2 regions of the Streptomyces sp. NH27 genome follow, and region 2 is predicted to be linked to the other one. Evidence: riboswitches for the same ligand, from Rfam matches in the RefSeq annotation. Region 2 holds a riboswitch; the other holds the start of a gene.

Region 1 (4,538 bases), on a different contig from region 2:
GCCGCCGTTACCATCCACCAGTCACTCCTGTCGGGTTCCTCGGCGCCCTCCCGGCCCCCTTCGATCCCTCCGGCCGCCGCCTGCTACTTCCATTGTCCCCGTAACAGAGCTCAACCCGGTACGGAACCGTCCGTCACGTCCTTGCCGGGGCGGTCCACCAGTTCGACCTGGTCCACCGCGTTGCACCAGCGGCAGCGCACGGACTCCACGGTCTCGCCGAGCACCTCGGTCTCCTCGGTACGCGGCTCACCGCCCAGGTCGAGGTGGATGTACTCGACAACGCGGGTCGACCGGGTGACATCGAACCTGGTCAGGTTGCCGCACAGCGTGCAGCGCCACCGGGTGGTCGCGGTCGGCAGGGGAACCGTCATCGGCTCCGCACCTCTTCTCGTCTCGGTGCGTCTACTGGGCGGACTATGGCTCACCCATACCCATCGCGAAGGGCGTGTGTGCCCCGGTCACCCTACGGCCTCGGAGGTCCGGCGCGCTGCGGCGAGGCGGTCCTTGCCGGTTGGTCCCGTTCCGTCATGATCAGTGCATGGTCATCCCGGTGTACGACAAGAACCCGGTCCGCCGCCCGCCGGTCGTGACCTACACGCTCATCGGCATCTGCACCGCGGTGTTCCTCCTCAGCCCGCTCTCCGGCTTCGTCCGGCTCTACGGCAGCGGGCACGCGCTCCAGTGCGCGCAGGCGGTGTACTTCGACCGCTGGGGCGTCATCCCCAGCGAGCTGTTCCACGGCCGGATCCCGGTCGACCAGCTCGACCTGCCGACCGGCTGCCACACCCCGGGCGCGTTCACCAAGGTGCCGTTCCTGTCCGTGCTCACCTCAATGTTCGTGCACGGCGGCTGGCTGCACCTGATCGGCAACATGCTCTTCCTCTACGTCTTCGGCGACAACGTCGAGAACCGCATGGGCCGGGTCCGCTTCGCCCTCTTCTACCTCGCGGCCGGCTACCTCGCCACGTACGGCTTCGCCTTCGCCAACACCAACGACACGCAGAGCCTGGTCGGCGCCTCCGGGGCGATCTCCGGTGCCCTCGGCGCCTACCTCTACCTCTATCCCAAGGCCCGCGTCACCAGCCTCTTCCCCTTCCTCTTCTTCGTACCGCTACGGTTCCCCGCCTGGGTCGTGCTCGGCTTCTGGTTCGTCCTCCAGTGGCTCGCCGCCCAGACCGCGCAGGGCGGCCCCGGCGTCGCCTACCTCGCCCACGTGGTCGGCTTCGCCCTCGGGTTCCTGTGCGCATGGGCCTGCTACCGGCCACGGCGTAAGGTGAGCGTCGTCATCGGACCCACCCAAGGAGACGTCCAGCCGTGATCACCGCGATCGTGCTCATCAAGACCTCAGTGGACCAGATCCCCGAGATCGCCGAGTCGATCGCTTCGCTGGATCACGTCAGCGAGGTGTATTCGGTCACCGGGACGTACGACCTCGTCGCGCTGGTCCGGGTCGCCCGCCATGACGATCTCGCGGACATCATCCCCGGGCAGATCTCCAAGATCCCGGGGGTGGAAGTGACCGACACGCACGTCGCGTTCCGCACGTACTCCCAGCACGACCTGGAGGCCGCGTTCTCCATCGGGCTCGACTCGTAGCAGCCCGCACGCAGTGCCACCGCGAGGTCCGGGAACTCACGGGACCGGGCAACCCGAGCGGTCCCGTCACCGTACGGGCACGCACCGCCCGGCTTCCGTGCGGTAGCGCCACGCGGCGCCGTCGCGGACGAGGGTCCGCACGGCACCGAGGAACCGATCGATGTGTTCCTCGGGCGTGCCCGCCCCGAAGCTGACCCGCACGGCGTTGAGTGAGCGCTCGCCGGGCGCGGCGTCGGGCGCCCCGCACTCCCCCGGCTCGTCCGGCTCCGTGTCGAGCAGGGTCCGCACCAGCGGGTGCGCGCAGAACAGCCCGTCCCGCACCCCGATCCCGTACTCCGCCGAGAGCGCGGCCGCGAAGTGCGAGGAGTTCCAGCCGCGGACGACGAAGGAGAGCACGCCGACCCGGGCGGAGCCGGACCCGAAGAGGGAGAGCACGCGGACCTCGGGGAGCTCGGCGAGCCCGTCCCGCAGCCGGGCGAGCAGTTCACGCTCACGGGTGACAAGGGAGTCGAAGCCGGCCTCGGTGAGCGCCTTGCACGCGGACGCGATGGCGTACGCGCCGATCACGTTGGGCGAACCTGCCTCGTGCCGGGCAGTGCCGGAGTTCCACTCGACGGACAGCCCGTCGCCGGAGCGCGCGACCTTGCGGGTGGCCCCGCCGCCCGCGAGGTACGGCCGCGCGTCTTGCAGCCAGTCGGCCCGGCCGGCCAGCACCCCGGCGCCGAAGGGCGCGTAGAGCTTGTGCCCGGAGAAGGCGACCCAGTCGACGTCGAGCGCGGTGATGTCCACCGGGTGGTGCGGGGCGAGTTGGGCGGCGTCGAGCACGATCCGCGCGCCGTGCCGGTGTGCGGCGGCGGCCAGTTCCCGTACCGGCCAGATCTCGCCCGTGACGTTGGACGCGCCGGTCACGCAGACCAGCTTCGGGCCCTTCGGGGCGCCGTGCAGCGCCACGTCGAGGGAGGCGACGGCCTGCTCCGGGGTGCGCGGGGCGGGCAGGTACTCGACCTGCGCGCCGTCGGCACGCTGCCAGGGCAGCAGGGCGGCGTGGTGCTCGGTGTCGAAGACGAAGACGCGGGTGCCGGCCGGGAGGGCGGCGGCCAGCAGGTTGAGCGAGTCGGTGGTGGAGCGGGTGAAGATCAGCTCGTCGTCCGGCCGGCAGCCGAGGAACTCCGCGACGGTCTCGCGGCTCTGCTCGAACAGGTCGGTGGACAGCTGCGACAGGTAGCCGGCGCCGCGGTGCACGCTGCCGTAGTAGGGCGCGTAGGCGGCGACGTCGTCCCACACCCGCTGCAGGGCGGGGGCGCTGGCGGCGTAGTCGAGCGCGGCGTACCCCACTTCCCCACCGGTGACGAGCGGCACCCGCACATCCCGGCCGAGCACGGGCAGCGGAGCGGGCGTACAGGTCGGGCAGTCGGTGGCGGCGGTGCCGATGGCGCTGCGGGCGGCGTCGGCGGTGGTACCAGTGGTGCTGGTGGTGACAGTCAAGGCGAACTCCCGGCGGAAGGCAGGCGAAAGCACCACGAAGCGGCAGCCGAAAGCGGCTGCGCGGGCGGCGCGGAGCATGGTGATCGGGCGGAATTGCTGGTTGCAGAACCGGGGCCGACTGGCCCTAACGCATTCGCTTGCTCATGAAAGAACTCCCAAGTCCGGCTTGCTGTGAGCCTCGCTGCATCACAGCCTGGTCATCACCCGGGGCACCCCGCCTCGGACGGAGGGTTGCCGGACAGCGAGCCGGGGCCTTTGCGCTGTCACTCGTGACCTGGAACAGGATTCTGCCATACGGCGACGCGGGCGCAAGGTGCCGTCCGGGAAGTGGACGGCACCTCACACCCGCGCCTTCATACTTCGCACCGATATGCCCGGATATACGCCCACCGGCTGTACGCGTCCGCGTACGTTCCGGCGTTCGGGCCCGTGCCGCGTCTCACGCCCGGGTGGCCGCCACCCACCGCTCCAGCACGGCCTCGGCCGCGCCCGAGTCGATCGACTCCGCGGCCCGCGCCAGGCCCCTGGAGATGCGCTCCTCCAGCGTGCCGCCGTCCGCGGGCGTCAACGCGGTCAGCGCGGCGGCGGAGTTGAGCAGCACCGCGTCCCGCACCGGCCCGCGCTCACCGGCGAGCAGCCGCCGGGCCACGTCCGCGTTGTACGTGGCCTCGCCGCCACGCAGCGCCTCCACCCGCACCAACTCCAGGCCGACGTCCCGCGGGTCGAAGCCGGTGTGCTCGACCTTGCCGTCCCCGACCACCCACACCTGCGAGGTCGCGGTGGTGGTCAGCTCGTCCAGGCCGTCGTCACCGCGGAACACCAGCGCGGACGAGCCGCGTTCGGCGAGCACCCCGGCGAGGATCGGCGCCATCCGCAGATCCGCGACACCGGTCGCCTGCGCCTTCACCCGGGCCGGGTTGGTCAGCGGGCCGAGGAAGTTGAACGGCGTCGCCACCCCCAACTCGCTCCGGGCGGTGGCCACATGACGCAACGCCGGGTGGAACCTGACGGCGAAGCAGAAGGTGATGCCCACTTCCTGCGCCACCTCGGCGACCCGCTGCGGCGCGAGGTCGAGGTTGACGCCGAGCGCCGCCAGCACGTCGGACGCGCCGCTCTTCGACGACGCCGATCTGCTGCCGTGCTTCACCACCCGCGCGCCGGTGCCGGCCACCACGATCGCCGACATCGTGGAGATGTTCACGGAGTTCGACCGGTCGCCGCCGGTGCCGACCACGTCCACGGTCGGGCCCGGCACCTCGATCGTCGTCGCGTGCGCGTACATCGCCTCGACCAGTCCGGCGATCTCCGCGACCGTCTCGCCCTTGCTGCGCAGCGCCACCGCGAAGCCGGCGATCTGTGCGTCGGTGGCTTCGCCGCTCATGATCGAGTTCATCGCCCACGCGGTCTCCGCAGAGCTGAGGTCGTCACGGCGGATAAGGGCACCGAGGACGTCCGGC
Region 2 (17,279 bases):
CGCAGCAGGGCCCGCCCGGCGGCCGCAGGCCCGGCGGTCCGGGCGGGCCGGACAGCTCCCCGAACCGCCGGGGTCTGCTGATCGCGGCCGTCGCCGTGGTCGCCGCCGTCGCGATCGGCATCGCCTTCGCGATGACCAGCAGCTCGGGCGACAAGAAGAAGACCGCCGACGACAAGCCGACCGGTGCCGTCAGCGCCAGCACCGCGCCGACCCAGTCCGCGTCGCCGTCCGCGACTCCGACGAAGTTCGACTCGAAGAAGGTCGACGTGTCCACGCTCGCGCTGAGCGGCGGCGCCGCGACCAGCACCGAGCACCCGGGCGCGAACGCGGCGGGCGGCAGCTACGTCGACAACATGGGCAACCAGGGCGCCACGGTGACCTGGACCGTGGACGTGCCGAAGGCGGGCACGTACACCTACCACTTCAGCTACGGGAACGCCGGCCCCGACGCCACCTTGACGCTGGGCGTCAACGGCGAACCGCGCACCGACCCGGTGAAGCTCAACAACTACGGCAACGCCACCGACTGGGCGAAGGCGTGGAACATGACGACCTTCAAATACGTGAACCTGAAGAAGGGCTCCAACGTCCTGACGCTGTCCTGCACCCCGGCCGACAGCAACTGCGGGGTGAACCTCGACCAGGTGCAGCTCAGGGAGGGCAAGGACCCGAAGTAGTGCCCCTCCCGGCAAGGTGTGCCCCGTTCGCTGTCCTGGCACGCGTGTCCTCGTAGGGCCCACTACGAGGGGGTGCGGGCACCACCCACGCCGAAGGCCGTGGGGGAGCACCAGGACACCTCGCTACCGGGCAGCCCCTGCCGGTCGCGGCCTAGGCGGTCCGTTCCGCCCGTTCCGCGCGGTCGCGCCGCCGCCCCGGCCGGGGCGGGCCCCTACCCCGCCGGGACGACCTCCACCTTCGGCAGCAGCTCCTCGTACCCGGCCTCGTCGTACTCCCCGGCGGCCGGCGCGAGCACCGTGGCCGCCGACAGCGCGACCGCGCGGGCCAGCCGGTGCGGCCATGGCAGCCCCTCCACGTGTCCGGACAGCAGCCCGGCGACCGCCGAGTCGCCGGCGCCGGTGGGGTTGCCCGCCAGCCGGCCCGGCGGCAGGGCCCGCCAGGCGCCGTCCTCGGTGACCGCGAGCATCCCGTCGGCGCCGAGGGAGGCGGCCACCCCGCGGGCGCCGCGCCGCCTGGCGTCGTGGGCCGCGCGGGCCGGTTCGGAGAAGCCGGTCAGCCCGGTCAGCTCGGCCGCGTTGGGCTTGATCAGGTCGGGGCGGGCGGCCAGGCCGCGGCGCAGCGGCTCACCGCTGGTGTCGAGCAGGACGTAGACGCCCGACGTGCGTGCCTCCCGGACCAGTTCGGCGTACGCGCCGACCTGTAGGCCCGGTGGCAGGCTCCCGCACAGCGCGACCGCCTCGGTGTCGGGGCCGGCGAGCAACTCGCGGTAGACGGCGAGGAAGGCCGCCCACTCGGCGGGGCCGATGGTCGGGCCGGGCTCGTTGAACATGGTGGTGTCGCCGGTGGCCGAGTCCACCACGCCGACCGTGCGACGGGTGGTGCCGGCCACCGGCACCAGCGCGTCGGTGAGCCGGTCCGCGTAGGGCACCGCCGCGAGGCCGCGGCGCAGCTCGTCGCCGGCCGGGCCGCCGGCGAAGCCGGTGACGGTGGCGCGGTGGCCGAGTGCGGCCAGCACGCGGGCGACGTTGAGACCCTTGCCGCCCGGCCGCTCCACCGCCTCCACCACCCGGTGGGTGGCATGTGGTATCAGGGACGGGACCTGGTAGGTCACATCCAGGGCGCTGTTGAGCGTGACGGTGATGATCACGTGTTGATTTTGGCAAACCGACGGCGGTCGGCCCAGAGCGGGGCGGCTGCTTTTACGCAGACGTTGAAGATATGACGGTCACGGGGTGCCGGGCGGGCGGCCGTACAGGCGGCCGGAAGCGGCCGGACCCCGCCCGCCGGCCGGGCGGGGCCGACAGGGCCGGACGGGGGACGGCAGGCTGGGCTGGGGCGCATGGTGAGTCGTCGGCTCCACTTCGACCGCTCTGCGGGCGCGTCTGGAGCGGCTGCAGCGGCGGGGGCGGTGACGGGTTCGACCACCCATGTGCCATTGTGCATCACGCCCACCACGTCGTACGCCTCGTCCAGCACCACCAGGTCCGCGTCCTTGCCGGGCTCCAGCGAGCCGATCCGGTCCGACCGGCCCAGCAGGCGGGCCGGGTTGACCGAGATCGCCTGCACGGTGTCGGTGAGCGAGAGCCCGTCGACGGTGACCGCGCGCTTGAAGGCGGTGTCCAGGGTGAGCGTCGATCCGGCGATCGAGTTGCCCTCCACCAGCCGCGCCACGCCCTGCCGTACCTCGACCTTCAGCGGCCCGAGGTCGTACATCCCGTCGCCGAAGCCGGCCGCGTCCATCGCGTCGGTGATGAACGCGACCCGGCCGGCGCCCGCGCTGCCGAAGGCGAGTTCGAGCACGGCCGGGTGCAGGTGGGTGCCGTCGTTGATCAGCTCCACCGTGATCCGCTCGTCCTCCAGCAGCGCCGCGATCGGGCCGGGCTCGCGGTGGTGGAGCGGCGGCATCGCGTTGAACAGGTGGGTCGCCACGGTCGCGCCCGCGTCGATCGCCTGGCGGGTCTGCTCGTAGCCGGCGTCGGTGTGGCCGATCGCGGCGATCACGCCGAGGTCGGCCAGCAGCCGTACCGACTCGATGCCGCCGGGCAGTTCGGTGGCGAGCGTGACCATCTTCGCGGCGCCGCGGCCGGCCTCGACCAGCTTGCGCACGGTCGCCGGGTCGGGGTCGCGCAGCAGCGTCTCGTCGTGCGCGCCCTTGCGGCAGGGCGAGATGAACGGGCCCTCGTAGTGGATGCCGGCCAGGTCGCCCTGCTCGACGAGTTCGGAGAGCAGGGCGGCCTGCCGGGCGAGGGCGTCGAGGTTCTCGGTGACGGTGGAGGCGACCACCGTGGTGGTGCCGTGCTCGCGGTGGGTGCGCACGCCGGTGAGGATGTCCTCGGCGGTGCCGGAGGTGAAGGACGCGCCGCCGCCGCCGTGGTTGTGGATGTCCACGAACCCGGGCACGACCGTGTAGCCGTGCCCGGCCAGGTCGTGGGTGGCCTGCTCGGCCTGCTCGTCGGCGGCGATCCGGGAGCCGTCGACCGTGATCCGGCCGCTGTCCACCACGCCGGACGGCAGTACCACGCGGGCACCCGCCAGAACGGTGCGCTGCGTTGTCGTTACGGGGGCCATCAGGCGGATACCTCCACGGAGATCAGATCCCAGGCGAGCAGGCCCGCGCCCAGGCAGCCGGCGGTGTCTCCCAGCGCGGCGGGGACGATGAGCGGGAGTTTCTGGAAGGTGATGCGCGCCTCGACGGCCGCCCGCAACGGGCCGAAGAGGGTGTCGCCGGCTTCGGCGAGGCCGCCGCCGATGACCAGCACCCGGGGGTCGAGCAGGGTCAGGCCGGTGACCAGGCCGTCGGCGAGCGCGTCGATCGCCTCCCGCCACACCTCGATCGCCACCCGGTCGCCGGCCTCGACCGCCCGCGCGCAGCCGGCCGCGTCGGCGTCCGGGTCGCCGCTGGTGGCCGCCCAGGTCCGGGAGATCGCGCCGGCCGAGGCGTACGCCTCCAGGCAGCCGCGCTGCCCGCAGCCGCACTCCCGGCCGCCGGGCCGGACCACGATGTGGCCGATCTCCCCGGCGTAGCCGTGCGCGCCGGCCTCGATCCGGCCCTCGATGCCGATGGCGCCGGCGATGCCGGTGCCCAGCGGCAGGAACAGGAACCGGTCGGCGCCGTTGCCCGCGCCGATCCGGCCCTCGGCCAGGCCGCCGGCCCGCACGTCGTGGTTGAGCGCCACGGGCAGGCCGTCCAGCCGCTCGGAGAGCAGGTCGCGCAGCGGAAGGTCCTTCCAGCCCAGGTTGGCGGCGTAGACGGCGACGCCGGCCGCGGCGTCGACGATGCCGGGCACCACCACGCCGGCGGCCACCGCGCCCTGGCCGTACTCGGCGCGGCCGTGGTCGCGCAGGTCCGCGGCGAAGTCGAGGATCGCGGTCACCACGGCCTGCGCGCCGCGCTCGCGGCCCGTCGGCCGGCGCGCCTGGTGCAGGAGTGTGCCGTCCTCGGCGACCAGCGCCGCCTTCATCCCGGTGCCGCCCACATCGAGGGCGATGACATGTCTCACGCGGACAGTCTCGCGTCTTACCCCTATAGAGGTCTAGTCCACTCGGCCCGGAAGATCGATTCTCAGCAAAGATGCCTATTGCCGAGCAGGTCAGGAGGGGTGCGGCCGGGAGACCGGAAAAGTCCGTCAAGAGACCTGTGGCGGGCGGAGCATGGGGCCCGCCGTCGAAGAGTTATCACTCATGGTGTAGACCTTGGCTAAAGATATGGGGAAGACTCGGCGCTTTCGCGGTGGCCCGGCGCGCGGCCCCGCCCGCATCCCGGTCTTTCCCGAAGTCCCAAGGGTGGTAGGAACAGTGCAGCGGCGACGACTTCTCGGCCTCGCGGCCGGCCTCACTTCCGCGCTGGCCCTGACGGGTGTCAGCGCCTGCGGCGGCTCCACGGCGCAGAGCAAGGACGTGACGCTGCACCTGGTGGCCGCGGACTACGGCGACCCGAAGACCGACAACAGCTCGCTCGTGTACTGGAACGACATCGTGCACGACTTCGAGAAGCAGTACCCGAACATCAAGGTCGACGTCCAGGTACTGAAATGGACCGACGTGGACGACAAGGTCGCCGCCATGGTCAAGGCCGGCAACCCGCCGGACATCGCGCAGATGGGTTCGTACGCCGACTACGCCGCCAAGGGCCGGCTGTACAGCGCCGACCAGCTCTTCACGGTGAGCGAGCAGGCGGACTTCATCCCCACGCTGTCCCAGGCCGGATCGGTCGACCGGACCCAGTACGGCCTGCCGTGGGCGTCCAGCTCCCGGATGTTCTTCTACAACAAGGAACTGTTCAGGCAGGCCGGCATCTCCAAGGCGCCCAAGACCTGGGCCGACCTCGCCGCCGACGCGAAGCTGCTCAAGGCGCACGGCGTGAAGGTCCCCTACGGGCTGCCGCTCGGCCCGGAGGAGCCGCAGGCGGAGTCCCTGATGTGGATGCTCGGCGCCAACGGCGGCATCACCGACACGGTCGGCAACTACACCTTCGACTCCGCCGAGAACGTCCAGGCGTTCACCTGGCTGCAGAAGAACCTCGTCGACGCGAAGCTGATCGGCCCGAAGGACCCCGTCAAGACCAACCGCCAGGAGATCTTCGACGACTTCATGGCCGGCGACGCTGGCATGATCAACGGTCACCCGACGCTGCTGGCGCAGGCCCGCGCGCACGGTGTCGACGTGGGCGTGGCGCCGCTGCCGGGCAAGGACGGCCCGGACCAGGACACCCTCGGCGTCGCGGACTGGGCGATGGCCTTCAAGCAGAACGGCAACCTCGACGCCGACCGCAAGCTGCTCCGGTACGTCTACCAGACCAAGAACACGGTCAAGTTCCTCGACGAGTACGGGCTGTTGCCGGTGACCACCTCGGCCTCCCAGGTCATGCGGGGCGAGAAGCACGACGCCGACCTCGTGCAGTTCCTGAACCTGCTGCCCGAGGCGGTCTTCTACCCGGTCGACAAGACCTCCTGGACGACGGTGAACGACCGGATGAAGAAGGTCATCGGCACGGCGCTGCACAAGGACCCGAAGACCGTGCTGTCGCAGTTGCAGAATTACGCGGAGATGCAGGACGGTCAGGGGCTGACGTCCCAACCGCAGTAGGGGGTGCGATCGAGGTGACCGAGCAGGGCGGCGAAGCCGCGGGTGTGGGCGCGGGTGACGGTTCCCCCGGGCCCTCCGATACGGGCGCGGGTTCGGGTGCGGGCGACGGCTTCCCCGGGCTCTCCGAGCGGGACCTGGCGGTGCTCGACCTCGCCGGCCGGTCCTGGGCCGGGCCCGGTCCGCGCGACCGGGCGATCCGTGAACGGCTCGGCATCTCCCCGACCGCCTTCTTCCAGCACCTCAACGCCCTCCTCGACGACCCCCGCGCGCTCCAGGCGGCCCCGACAACGGTGAACCGCTGGCGGCAGACGAGGCAGCGGCACGCCGACAACCGCTGACCGGGGTGCCCCTGACCCTCCAGGGTCGTGTGTGCTGTCGGTTCAGGGACCACCTGGCGGTGGCCGGTTGCGCGCGCCCCAGGCACCCCGGGGGGTTCCGCTACGCTCGGCGACATGGCTTCTGCCGAGACGTTCACCCCGCACACCCCCGAGGGCAAGGACGCTCTGACCGCGTTGCTCGCCCACCCCGAACGCGCCGTCGTCGCACTGGACTTCGACGGCACGCTCGCCCCCATCGTGCCGGACCCCGAACAGGCCCGCGCCCACCCGGGCGCGGCAGGAGCGCTGGCGCGACTCACCCCGCACCTGGCCGCGGCGGTGATCATCACCGGCCGCCCGGCAGGCGTCGCCGTACGGTACGGCGGCTTCGCCGGGGTCCCCGGCCTGGAGCACCTCGTGGTCCTCGGCCACTACGGCGCCGAGCGCTGGGACGCCCGCAGTGGCGAGGTGCACGCGCCGGCCGCCGCCCCCGGCGTCACCGCCGTCCGCGCCGAACTGCCCGGCTTCCTCGAGTCGATCGGCGCGTGGCGCGGCACCTGGATCGAGGACAAGGGCGGCCGCGCGGTCGCCGTCCACACCCGCCGTACCGACGACCCGGACGCCGCGTTCGAGGCGTTGCGGGCGCCGCTGGGCGAACTCGCCGCGCGTTACGGCCTCGTGGTCGAGCCCGGCCGCTACGTCCTCGAACTGCGCCCGCCCGGCGTCGACAAGGGCGTGGCCCTCACCGCCTACCTCCGCGAGGCCGGCGCGGGCAGCGTCCTGTACGCCGGCGACGACCTCGGCGACCTCGCCGCCTATGCCGCCGTCGCGGACCTGCGCGCCAAGGGCCTGCCCGGACTCCTCGTCGCCAGCGCGGGCGCCGAGGAGACCCCCAAGGAGGTGCTGGCGCAGGCCGACCTCACCGTCCCGGGCCCGGCCGGCGTCGTCGATCTCCTCAACCACCTGGCCGACGAACTGGGTTGACCCGGCCGTTGACCCGGCCCCGCGGGGCCGGTCACCGCGAGGTGATCCTGCGGTGCGTGACGCGCCAACCGTGCGGGCCGCGTACGAGGGTGTCGTCGTAGGTGACGCTCCCGCTGGTGCCGTCGGCCAAGATGCCGATCCCCTTGGAACGGGCGTACGCCCGGTCCGCGTGCTCGCCCGCACGGACGACCGTGTTGGTGACGTGGTGGCCGACGGGGTTGGCCGGGCCGAGGGCGTGGGCGGCGTCGACGAGGGCGCCGATGCCGTGCAGGGTGCCGCGGGCCGGGGTGAGCCCGGTGAGGTCGTAGACGATGTCGGAGCTGAACACCTCGTCGAACCGGTCGAGTTCACCGGTATCGGTGAGGTGGCCGTGCAGGGCCAGCACGTCGGCGATGGCGGTCCGGTCTTCGCCGCTGACAACGCCGGTCGGGCTCACGGTGGTTGGGTCCGGCCCGGGTGCCGGCGCCCCGAGAGCCGTGCGGAGTTCGGGCAGGCGGCCCAGCGCCTTTGCCCCGGCCAGCGGGTCGGCGTAGTCGCGGGTGTGCACGATGTGGCCGTCGCGGATGGTCAGGAACATCGCGAAGGAGAGGGTGAAGGGCTCGCCGCCGGCGAGCAGGCGGCCGTCCAACGTGTACTCGGCGACGACGAGTTCGGGGTCGCCGGTCACATGCAGCCGTACGTCGCGCACCGCTTCGTACCGGCGGACCGCCGCACCCGCGCGGAACCGGGCCCGTAGCTCCTCGCGGGTGGTCTCGGTGCGGGCCGGATACAACTCGGGCGGGGCGAAGGGCATGTCGATGAGGACGTGCTGGGCGTAGAAGTCGGCGAGGGCGCCGGGGTCCTCGCCGATGGTGGCGGCGAGGAACCCCTCGACGGTCTCGCGGGGCGTGCGTGCGGGCATGGCTGATGTCCTCCCGGGGCGCCGTAGAATCGGAGAGTGCGCCCCGGTTGTCACCGTACCGGAGAGTGCTCTCCGTTTGAAGCAGTGCCCGGGGACGGGTGCCGAAAGGGGCGATCGACGTGCCGGAGACGAGGCCGCTGCGGGCCGACGCGCAGCGCAACCGGGACCGGCTGCTGGAGGTCGCCCGGGAGGCGTTCGCGACCGAGGGCATCGCGGTGCCGCTCGACGTGATCGCCCGGCGCGCGGGGGTGGGCCCCGGCACCCTCTACCGGCACTTCCCCACGAAGGAAGCCCTGTTCGAGGCCGTCGTGCACGACCGGCTGCACCAGCTCATCCACCGTGCCCGCGAACTCGGCGACACGGAAGGCGACTTCGGCGGCGACCCCGGGGCCGCGCTGGCCGCCTTCCTCGACCACCTGCTGCGCGAGTCCGCGCCCAAGCAGGACCTCGTCGACGCGCTGGTCGGCTCCGGCGTCGACATCCAGGACGCGGTCATGGCCACCGCCGCCGTCCTCCGCGAAGAGATCGGCGGCCTGCTCACCCGTGCCCAGGCCGCCGGCACCGTCCGCGCCGACCTCACCGCCGCCGACCTGATGGCGCTGGTCTCCGCCTTCCTGCACGCCATGCGCCCGCGCTCGGCCACCCCGGCCGACCCGGCCCGGCTGCTGTCGGTGCTCCTCGACGGCCTGGCCCCGAAGCCCTGACGCCCGGTCCGTCCCGCCGTTCTGACGCCCTGCCGTCCGGACGTCCGGACGTCCCGGGCGTGGGCTACGAACCCGCGCCCGGGGAGCGGACCCGCGAGGGAGAGAGCGCCCTGGGTGGGGATCGCGTGGTCGTGGCCGCCCGACTACCCGATGGGTGCCCGACTACCCGCCGAGCGCGTGGAGTTGGTCGAGGAACCACTGGCGCGGCGGGAGCGCGGTGGCCGCCGCGGCCAGGCGCTTGGTGCGGTCGGCGCGGTCGGCCTCGGGGAGGGTGAGGGCGAGGTTGAGGGCGACCGCGGTCGCGCGGATGTCGTAGGGGTTGACGGTGAACGCGTCGTCGCCCAACTCCTCGAAGGCGCCCGCCTCGCGGGACAGCACCAGCGCGACCCCCTGGTCGGAGACGACCGGGACCTCCTTGGCGACGAGGTTCATACCGTCGCGGATCGGGTTGACGAGGGCCACGTCGGCGAGGCGGTAGGCCGCGAGCGAGCGGGCGAAGTCGTCGTCGACCTTGAGGATGACCGGCGTCCAACTGGCGGTGCCGAACTCGTCGTTGATCGCGGTGGCCACCCGGGAGACCTCCGCGGTGTACTCCCGGTAGATCGCCAGGTCCTGCCGCGACGGGTAGGCGAAGGCGACGTGCACCACGCGCTCGCGCCAACCGGGGTGCTCGGTGAGGAGTTGCCGGTAGGCGTGCAGGCCGCGCACGATGTTCTTCGACAGCTCGGTGCGGTCCACCCGGACGATCAGCCGCCGGCCCGGCCCGGCCTCGGCCCGCAGCGCCGCCATCCGCTCGCCGACGTCGGGCCGCTGCGACCGCTCGCGCAGGAACTCCCGGTCGGCGCCCAGTCCGTGCACGCCCAGCCGGGTCGTCCGGCCCCGGTACGTGACCGCGTCGCCGTCGGCGGACACCTCGGCGCCGAGCACGTCGGCGCAGCACGCGGCGAACGCGGCGGCCCAGCGACGGGTGAGGAACGCGGCCCGGTCGGCGCCGAGGATGCCTTCGAGCAGTTGCGTGGCCACGTCGTCGGGCAGCAGGCGGAAGTAGTCCGGCGGAGCCCACGGCGTGTGCGAGAAGTGGCCGATCCGCAGGTCGGGGCGGCGCTCGCGGAGCAGCGCGGGCACCAGCGCGAGGTGATAGTCCTGCACGAGGACGGCGGCGCCCTCGGCGGCCTCCCGGGCGAGCGCGTCGGCGAACGCTTCGTTGTACGCCGCGTAGGCGGCCCACTGGCCGCGGAACTCCTCGTCGAAGACCGGCTCGAACGGGGTCTGGTACAGCAGGTGGTGCACGAACCACAGCACCGAGTTCGCGATGTCGTTGTACGCCGCCTGGAACACCTCCGGCGGCACCGCGATCATCCGCACCCCGGGCTCCGCGACCCCGCGCCGCACCGCCTCCCGGTCGCCCTCCGACAGCGCCGCGCACACCCATACCGCGCCCGCGTCCGGGCCGATCGCGCTCAGCCCCGAGACGACGCCGCCACCACCTCGACGGCTCCCCAGGGCGCCGTCGGGTTCCACGGTGTACGACACAGGGCCGCGATTCGACGCGACCAGAATCCGGGCACCCTGCGAAGATCCCTCCATGCCGCGAGCCTAGCCATTTGCTGCGCAGCTCAAACGTGTATTCGGCGCCCTTCGCCCGTTGCGATGCCCCACGGCTTCCCCCGGGGAGGGTGCCCTCCGGGCAGCGGCGCCCACCAGGGCGCCTGGCAGGTGCCCCCGTCCGCCCAGTACTGGCCGGTGGTCCGGATACTCGCCGCGGGGGGCTGGGCCTGCGGGCCCGGCGCGCCACCGCTCTGGTTGCTCGCGCAGTTCCCCGCGCCCCTTCGGGGCACCCTCTTCCGTAACGCCCTGTTACGCCGCGTAGCGGGCGAGGTATTCCGGGACGGCGCCCATGGGGGGCCGTTCCTCCGTGTCGACCGGGTGGGTGCTGGGCACGAAGGAGGTGCCGGTGCGGCCGAACTGCGTGAGTCGGGGCCGTACGAGGTGTCCCCGGGCGAGCCGGACCTGCGCGGTCCGGTAGATCGCCGCGGCCATGCGCCCGAGTGCCTGGCCGTCCTGGTGCCGGTGGTGCCGCACCCCGACATCGACCTGCCCGAGAGCATCCAGGCCGACCAGGCCCAACGCGTCTATGAGCATGCCGAGTTCGACGCCGTAGCCGACCGGGAAGGGGAGCCGTTCGAGCAGCGAGCGGCGGGCCGCGTACTCTCCACCGAGCGGCTGGACGAAGCCGGCCAGCTGCGGCCAGTGCAGGTTGAGCAGGGGGCGGGCGACGAGTTCGGTGACGCGGCCGCCGCCCGCGGGCAGCACGGCGCCGTCGGTCTCCAGCGGGCGGTCGTACATCGCCTTGACCAGCTGCACGGTGGGTTCGGTGAGCAGCGGCCCGACGATCCCGGAGACGAAGCGGGTGTCGAACTCGCGCAGGTCCGCGTCGACGAAGCAGACGATCTCGCCGCTGGTCACCAGGAGCGACCGCCACAGCACCTCGCCCTTGCCGGGCACGGGGGGCAGCCGCGGCAGGATCAGGTCCCGGGCGACCACGCGGGCGCCGGCCCGGGCGGCGACCTCGGCCGTACGGTCGGTGGAGCCGGAGTCGACGACGACCACCTCGTCCACCAGCGGCACCGCTGCGGACATCAGGTCCCGGCGGATCGCGGCCACGATGGCGCCGACGGTCGCCTCCTCGTCCAGTGCCGGCAGCACCACGCTGATCGTGCCCTGGGCGCCGGCCGCGCGCTTGGCGGCGAGCAGCAGGTCAAGCGGCCGGTCGGCGGCCGACCACGACCGGCTGTGCAGCCAGTGCTCCACCTCGTCGAGCACGTGAGTCCTCTCCCTCGCGCCGGCCCGATGCCCGGCATGTGATCCATCTCGCGGTGCGGACGACTATCTCAACCGCCACCCGTGTCGGTTACAGTCTTGAACAACGCGTGACGCCACCGCATGCCGGGGGCAGGACGCGGGACAAACGCGACGGGTGCGGTCCGCACCGGCCCGGTCGCCATACCGCTCATCCAGAGGGGCAGAGGGAACGGCCCGTAGAAGCCCCGGCAACCCTCCCGCCGACCGCGAGGTCAAGCACGGTGGGGAAGGTGCCAATTCCGTCTCGTGACGCGCCCGCGTGCGAGGAAGATGAGGAGAAAGGGCCTCGCCTGTCATGGCTGCGCAAACCGTCGCAAGTACCACCGACTCCACCCCCGGCACCCAGGGTGCCCAGGACGCCGGAGCACCCGCACCGTTCGGACCGGCCGCGGCGCTGTCCTGCCGGGAGTGCGGCACCCGCTACCCGCTGAGCCCGGTCTTCGCCTGCCTGGAGTGTTTCGGGCCGCTCGAAGTCGCCTACGACCTGCCGACCGGCGACCCCGAGGCGCTGCGCGCGCGGATCGAGGCCGGGCCGACGAACATCTGGCGCTACGCCCCGCTGCTGCCGGTGCCCGCCGACGTCGCCACCAAGCCCAACCTCAACCCCGGCTGGACCAAGCTCGTCAAGGCCGACAACCTCGCCCGCGAACTGGGCGTCACCGGCGGCCTGTACGTCAAGGACGACTCCGGCAACCCCACCCACTCCTTCAAGGACCGGGTGGTCGCGATCGCGCTGGAGGCCGCCCGCACCTTCGGGCTCACCACGCTCTCCTGCTCCTCCACCGGCAACCTGGCCGGCGCGGTCGGCGCCGCAGCCGCCCGGGCGGGCTTCCGCTCCTGCGTGTTCATCCCGCACGACCTGGAGGCCGGCAAGGTCGTGATGGCCGCGGTCTACGGTGGCCAACTGGTCGGCATCGAGGGCTCGTACGACGACGTGAACCGCTTCTGCTCCGAGCTGATCGGCGACCCGATCGGCGAGGGCTGGGGCTTCGTCAACGTCAACCTGCGGCCGTACTACGGCGAGGGCTCCAAGACGCTCGCCTACGAGATCGCCGAGCAACTCGGCTGGCGGCTGCCGGACAACCTGGTCATCCCGATCGCGTCCGGCTCCCAGCTCACCAAGATCGACAAGGGCCTCAAGGAGCTGATCGCGCTCGGCCTGGTCGAGGACAAGCCCTACAAGATCTACGGTGCCCAGGCCGAGGGGTGCTCCCCGGTGGCGGCGGCCTTCAAGGCCGGGCACGACGTCGTACGGCCGGTGAAGCCGGACACCATCGCGAAGTCGCTGGCGATCGGCAACCCGGCGGACGGCCCGTACGTCCTGGACATCGCCCGGCGCACCGGTGGGGCCGTGGAGGACGTGAACGACGAGCAGATCGTGGACGCGATCAAGCTGCTCGCGCGGACCGAGGGCATCTTCGCGGAGACCGCGGGCGGTGTGACCGTCGGCGTGCTGAAGAAGCTGATCGAGTCCGGGCAACTGGACCCGGCCGCCGAGACCGTCGTGCTCAACACCGGCGACGGACTGAAGACCCTGGACGCGGTGGCGCCGACCACCGGACCGACCGCGACCATCCGCCCGACCCTTGCCGCATTCCGAGAGGCTGGCCTCGCATGAGTGCTTCCGTACGTATCCCCACCATTCTCCGCACCTACACCGGCGGCCAGGCCGAGGTGCCCGCCGAGGGTTCGACCCTCGCCGAGGTGATCGACTCGCTCGAGCGCGACCACAAGGGCATTTCGGCGCGCGTGCTCGATGACGCCGGAAAGCTGCGGCGCTTTGTGAACGTGTATGTCAACGACGACGACGTGCGGTTTTCCCAAGGGCTCGAGACGGCCGTGCCGGATGGCGCGAGTGTCTCGATCATTCCCGCGGTCGCCGGCGGCTGAACCTCGCGGACGAACTTCGTCTCGGCGGCTGAACCGGCCGCCGTCCGGCGGGAGTTGAGCCGGCTGGTGCGGGTTCTGGCGGTTTGCGCCCCGTTCACCCCTTCGGGTGGACGGGGCATCCGTGTCACGGGGCGGTAGTTGAAGAGTTGTACAGTTGCCGGGGGCAATCTCGTAGCGCGGACACCTGACCGAGCCGGCTGCGGTGATTTATCGCCAAATTCATGAGCGAATTCTCCGCTTCGCCCTTTATGTCCGGCCCGGGTTGCCCTGGCTTATCGTTTTTTCTCGGGTTATTTCCGATGGGTCGCGCCCAGAATTCTCGTCCGATTGACCTGTTGCAGACGGCATCCGTGCAGATACATTCAGCCGCGGTCGACGCGTTCCGGCGCACGCCCCCCAGGGCCCCCACCTGTTGGTGGTAAGGGGTCAACGGGCGGGTGAGGTCTGACCCGGGCCCGCGAAGTGCGGGGCCGCGATAGGGCCGGCAATAGGGGAGTTAGGAATGGCTCAGGGCACCGTCAAGTGGTTCAACGCGGAGAAGGGCTACGGCTTCATCGCGGTCGACGGTGGTGCGGATGTCTTCGTCCACTACAGCGCGATTCAAATGGACGGGTACCGCACCCTCGAAGAAGGCCAGCGGGTCGAGTTCGAGATCTCGCAGGGTCAGAAGGGGCCGCAGGCGGACATGGTCCGTCTCGCCGGCTGACTTCACGGCGCGTTCGGCCATCGACGCGACCTTTCACACGGAGGAGCCGCATCCCCCCGGGGTGCGGCTCCCCCTTTTGTCCGCCCCGGGCGCCCTCGCGGACTGCGGTCGCGCCCCAGGGGTGACGGGGCGCCCTTGCGGAAGCAGGCGCATCTCAGGGGCGCGAGGAACTGCGCGAGCAACCACTCACCGGCCGGTGGTCCGGCAACTCGCCGCGGTGGCCGGGCCGGCGGGCACGGCGCGCCACGAAGCAGCCGAACGCGCAGGTCCGCGCGGGTGCGGCCGACGCCGCAAGGGCACCCCTGCCCACGGGGAGTGGGTGCCGCCGCCCGCGGCGGCACCCTGCGCGCGGCTCAACCCCCGGAGGGAACCGCTTGCACTCGTAGGGGGAGAGTGCTAATCATTGGCGTTAGCACTCTCCGTGTGAGAGTGACAGCAGGGCCGGGTCGGTGAGGGTCGTGCGGGTGCCGGGAAGGAACCGGTGGCCGGCGGGTCGTCCGTCGCGGGCACCACACGGTCCCGAGCGCAAACAACCCAGTCCGCGGAGGACACTTCACCATGGCCAAGATCATCGCGTTCGACGAGGAGGCACGGCGCGGCCTTGAGCGCGGGATGAACCAGCTCGCCGACGCCGTCAAGGTCACCCTGGGCCCCAAGGGCCGGAACGTGGTCCTCGAAAAGAAGTGGGGCGCCCCCACGATCACCAACGATGGTGTCTCCATCGCCAAGGAGATCGAGCTCGAGGACCCGTACGAGAAGATCGGCGCCGAGCTGGTCAAGGAAGTCGCGAAGAAGACCGACGACGTGGCCGGTGACGGCACGACGACCGCGACCGTCCTGGCCCAGGCTCTGGTCAAGGAGGGCCTGCGCAACGTAGCCGCGGGCGCCAACCCGATGGCCCTCAAGCGCGGCATCGAGAAGGCCGTCGAGGCCGTCTCCGCCGCGCTGCTGGAGCAGGCGAAGGACGTGGAGACGAAGGAGCAGATCGCCTCCACCGCCTCCATCTCCGCCGCCGACACCCAGATCGGCGAGCTGATCGCCGAGGCCATGGACAAGGTCGGCAAGGAAGGCGTCATCACCGTCGAGGAGTCGCAGACCTTCGGGCTCGAGCTTGAGCTCACCGAGGGCATGCGCTTCGACAAGGGCTTCATCTCCGCCTACTTCGCCACCGACCTGGAGCGGATGGAGGCGTCGCTGGACGACCCCTACATCCTGATCGTCAACTCCAAGATCTCCGCGGTGAAGGACCTGCTTCCGCTGCTGGAGAAGGTCATGCAGTCCGGCAAGCCGCTGCTGATCATCGCCGAGGACGTCGAGGGCGAGGCGCTCTCCACCCTGGTGGTCAACAAGATCCGTGGCACCTTCAAGTCCGTTGCCGTCAAGGCCCCGGGCTTCGGTGACCGCCGCAAGGCCATGCTCGGCGACATCGCCATCCTCACCGGTGGCACCGTCATCTCCGAGGAGGTCGGCCTCAAGCTGGAGAACGCGGGTCTCGACCTGCTCGGCCGTGCCCGCAAGGTCGTCATCACCAAGGACGAGACCACCATCGTCGACGGTGCCGGCGACACCGAGCAGGTGGCCGGCCGGGTCAACCAGATCCGCGCCGAGATCGAGAACAGCGACTCGGACTACGACCGCGAGAAGCTCCAGGAGCGTCTGGCGAAGCTGGCCGGCGGCGTGGCCGTCATCAAGGCCGGTGCCGCCACCGAGGTCGAGCTCAAGGAGCGCAAGCACCGCATCGAGGACGCGGTGCGCAACGCCAAGGCCGCCGTCGAGGAGGGCATCGTCGCCGGTGGGGGCGTGGCCCTGCTCCAGGCGTCCGCCGTCTTCGAGAAGCTGGAGCTGGAGGGTGACGAGGCGACCGGCGCTGCCGCCGTCAAGATCGCCCTCGAGGCCCCGCTGAAGCAGATCGCGGTCAACGCCGGCCTCGAAGGCGGTGTCGTGGTGGAGAAGGTGCGCAACCTCACCCCCGGCCACGGTCTCAACGCGGCCACCGGCGAGTACGTCGACCTCGTCGCCGAGGGCATCATCGACCCGGCGAAGGTGACGCGCTCCGCGCTGCAGAACGCGGCCTCCATCGCCGCGCTCTTCCTCACCACCGAGGCGGTCATCGCCGACAAGCCCGAGAAGGCGGCCCCCGCGGGCGCCCCGGGTGGCATGCCCGGCGGTGACATGGACTTCTGATCCACCCGGATCAGCGTCCAGCACGCCACGACGGCGCCCCCTCCCTGCCCGGGAGGGGGCGCCGTCGCATGTCCGTGAACCCGTCCCGGGTCAGCCCTGGAGTACGGACTCGACCGCGGCGCGCAGTCCGGGGTCCTGCGGGGTGATGCCCGGGCGGAAGCGGGCGACGACCCGGCCGGTCGGGTCGACGAGGAACTTCTCGAAGTTCCACTGGATGTCGCCGGCCTCGCCCTCCGCGTCCGCCTGGCCGGTCAGCGTGCTGTAGACGGGGTGCCGGTCCGGGCCGTTGACCTCGACCTTGTCCGTCATGGGGAAGGTCACTCCGTAGGTCGTGGAGCAGAACTCCGCGATCTCCTCGGTCGAACCGGGCTCCTGCCCCCCGAACTGATTGCAGGGGAAGCCGAGGACGGTGAAGCCCCGCCCCGACAACTCCTTGTGCAGTTCTTCCAACGCGGCGTACTGCGGGGTCAGCCCGCACTTGCTGGCGACGTTCACCACGAGTGCGGCTTTTCCGTCGGTCAGCCGGCCGAACGTCGTCTTCTCGCCTGCCAGCGTGGTCAGGCCCAGCTCATTCAGATTGCTCATCCCCCCATCATGCTCCACCCGCCCCGGGGGGAAGCGACCCACTGGGGTGGTGGTCCCTGAACCGGCAGAACACACCACCCCGGAGGGTCAGTGGGCCGCCTCGAGCGCTTGACGGAGGTGGCCGTTGGAGGCGGCGAGCAGGCGGGTTGCGGTGGCGGCGTCCACCTTGGCCAGCAGAGCCAGAATCGCCGGCTTGACCTCGCCGTCGGTCGCGCTGAGCGCCTCCTCGATCGCGGCGTCGGCCGCACCCGTGGCGAGCGCGACGATACGGCGCGAGCGCGCCCGCAGCTTCTCGTTGGACGCGCGCACGTCGACCATCAGGCTGCCGTAGGTCTTGCCGAGCCTGATCATCGTGATCGTCGAGAGCATGTTGAGCACGAGCT

Evidence for each region. Region 2 has a riboswitch for S-adenosylmethionine ahead of thrC (threonine synthase). Riboswitches for the same ligand answer to the same signal wherever they lie in the genome.
Region 1: it holds a riboswitch for S-adenosylmethionine, as region 2 does, so the genes downstream of both, AC13HU_RS32175 (aminotransferase class V-fold PLP-dependent enzyme) here and thrC (threonine synthase) in region 2, are expected to answer to the same signal.

The regions. Positions count from the first base shown of each region.
Region 1 is NZ_JACEGK010000573.1:159-4,696, forward strand. It holds gene AC13HU_RS32160 (hypothetical protein) at 111-371, opposite strand; gene AC13HU_RS32165 (rhomboid family intramembrane serine protease) at 539-1,318, shown strand; gene AC13HU_RS32170 (Lrp/AsnC family transcriptional regulator) at 1,315-1,596, shown strand; gene AC13HU_RS32175 (aminotransferase class V-fold PLP-dependent enzyme) at 1,663-3,027, opposite strand; SAM riboswitch class IV at 3,239-3,356, opposite strand; gene trpD (anthranilate phosphoribosyltransferase) at 3,521-4,538, opposite strand, start outside.
Region 2 is NZ_JACEGK010000033.1:4,756-22,034, forward strand. It holds gene AC13HU_RS05115 (carbohydrate-binding protein) at 1-677, shown strand, start outside; gene AC13HU_RS05120 (1-phosphofructokinase family hexose kinase) at 890-1,825, opposite strand; partial or broken gene nagA (N-acetylglucosamine-6-phosphate deacetylase) at 2,083-3,246, opposite strand; gene AC13HU_RS05130 (ROK family protein) at 3,246-4,178, opposite strand; gene AC13HU_RS05135 (extracellular solute-binding protein) at 4,474-5,763, shown strand; gene AC13HU_RS05140 (DUF3263 domain-containing protein) at 5,778-6,101, shown strand; gene otsB (trehalose-phosphatase) at 6,216-7,064, shown strand; gene AC13HU_RS05150 (nuclear transport factor 2 family protein) at 7,096-7,965, opposite strand; gene AC13HU_RS05155 (TetR/AcrR family transcriptional regulator) at 8,085-8,669, shown strand; gene AC13HU_RS05160 (alpha,alpha-trehalose-phosphate synthase (UDP-forming)) at 8,832-10,256, opposite strand; gene AC13HU_RS05165 (glucosyl-3-phosphoglycerate synthase) at 10,527-11,492, opposite strand; SAM riboswitch class I at 11,677-11,808, shown strand; gene thrC (threonine synthase) at 11,827-13,149, shown strand; gene AC13HU_RS05175 (ubiquitin-like small modifier protein 1) at 13,146-13,421, shown strand; gene AC13HU_RS05180 (cold-shock protein) at 13,924-14,127, shown strand; gene groL (chaperonin GroEL) at 14,686-16,311, shown strand; gene AC13HU_RS05190 (glutathione peroxidase) at 16,402-16,896, opposite strand; gene murQ (N-acetylmuramic acid 6-phosphate etherase) at 16,984-17,279, opposite strand, start outside.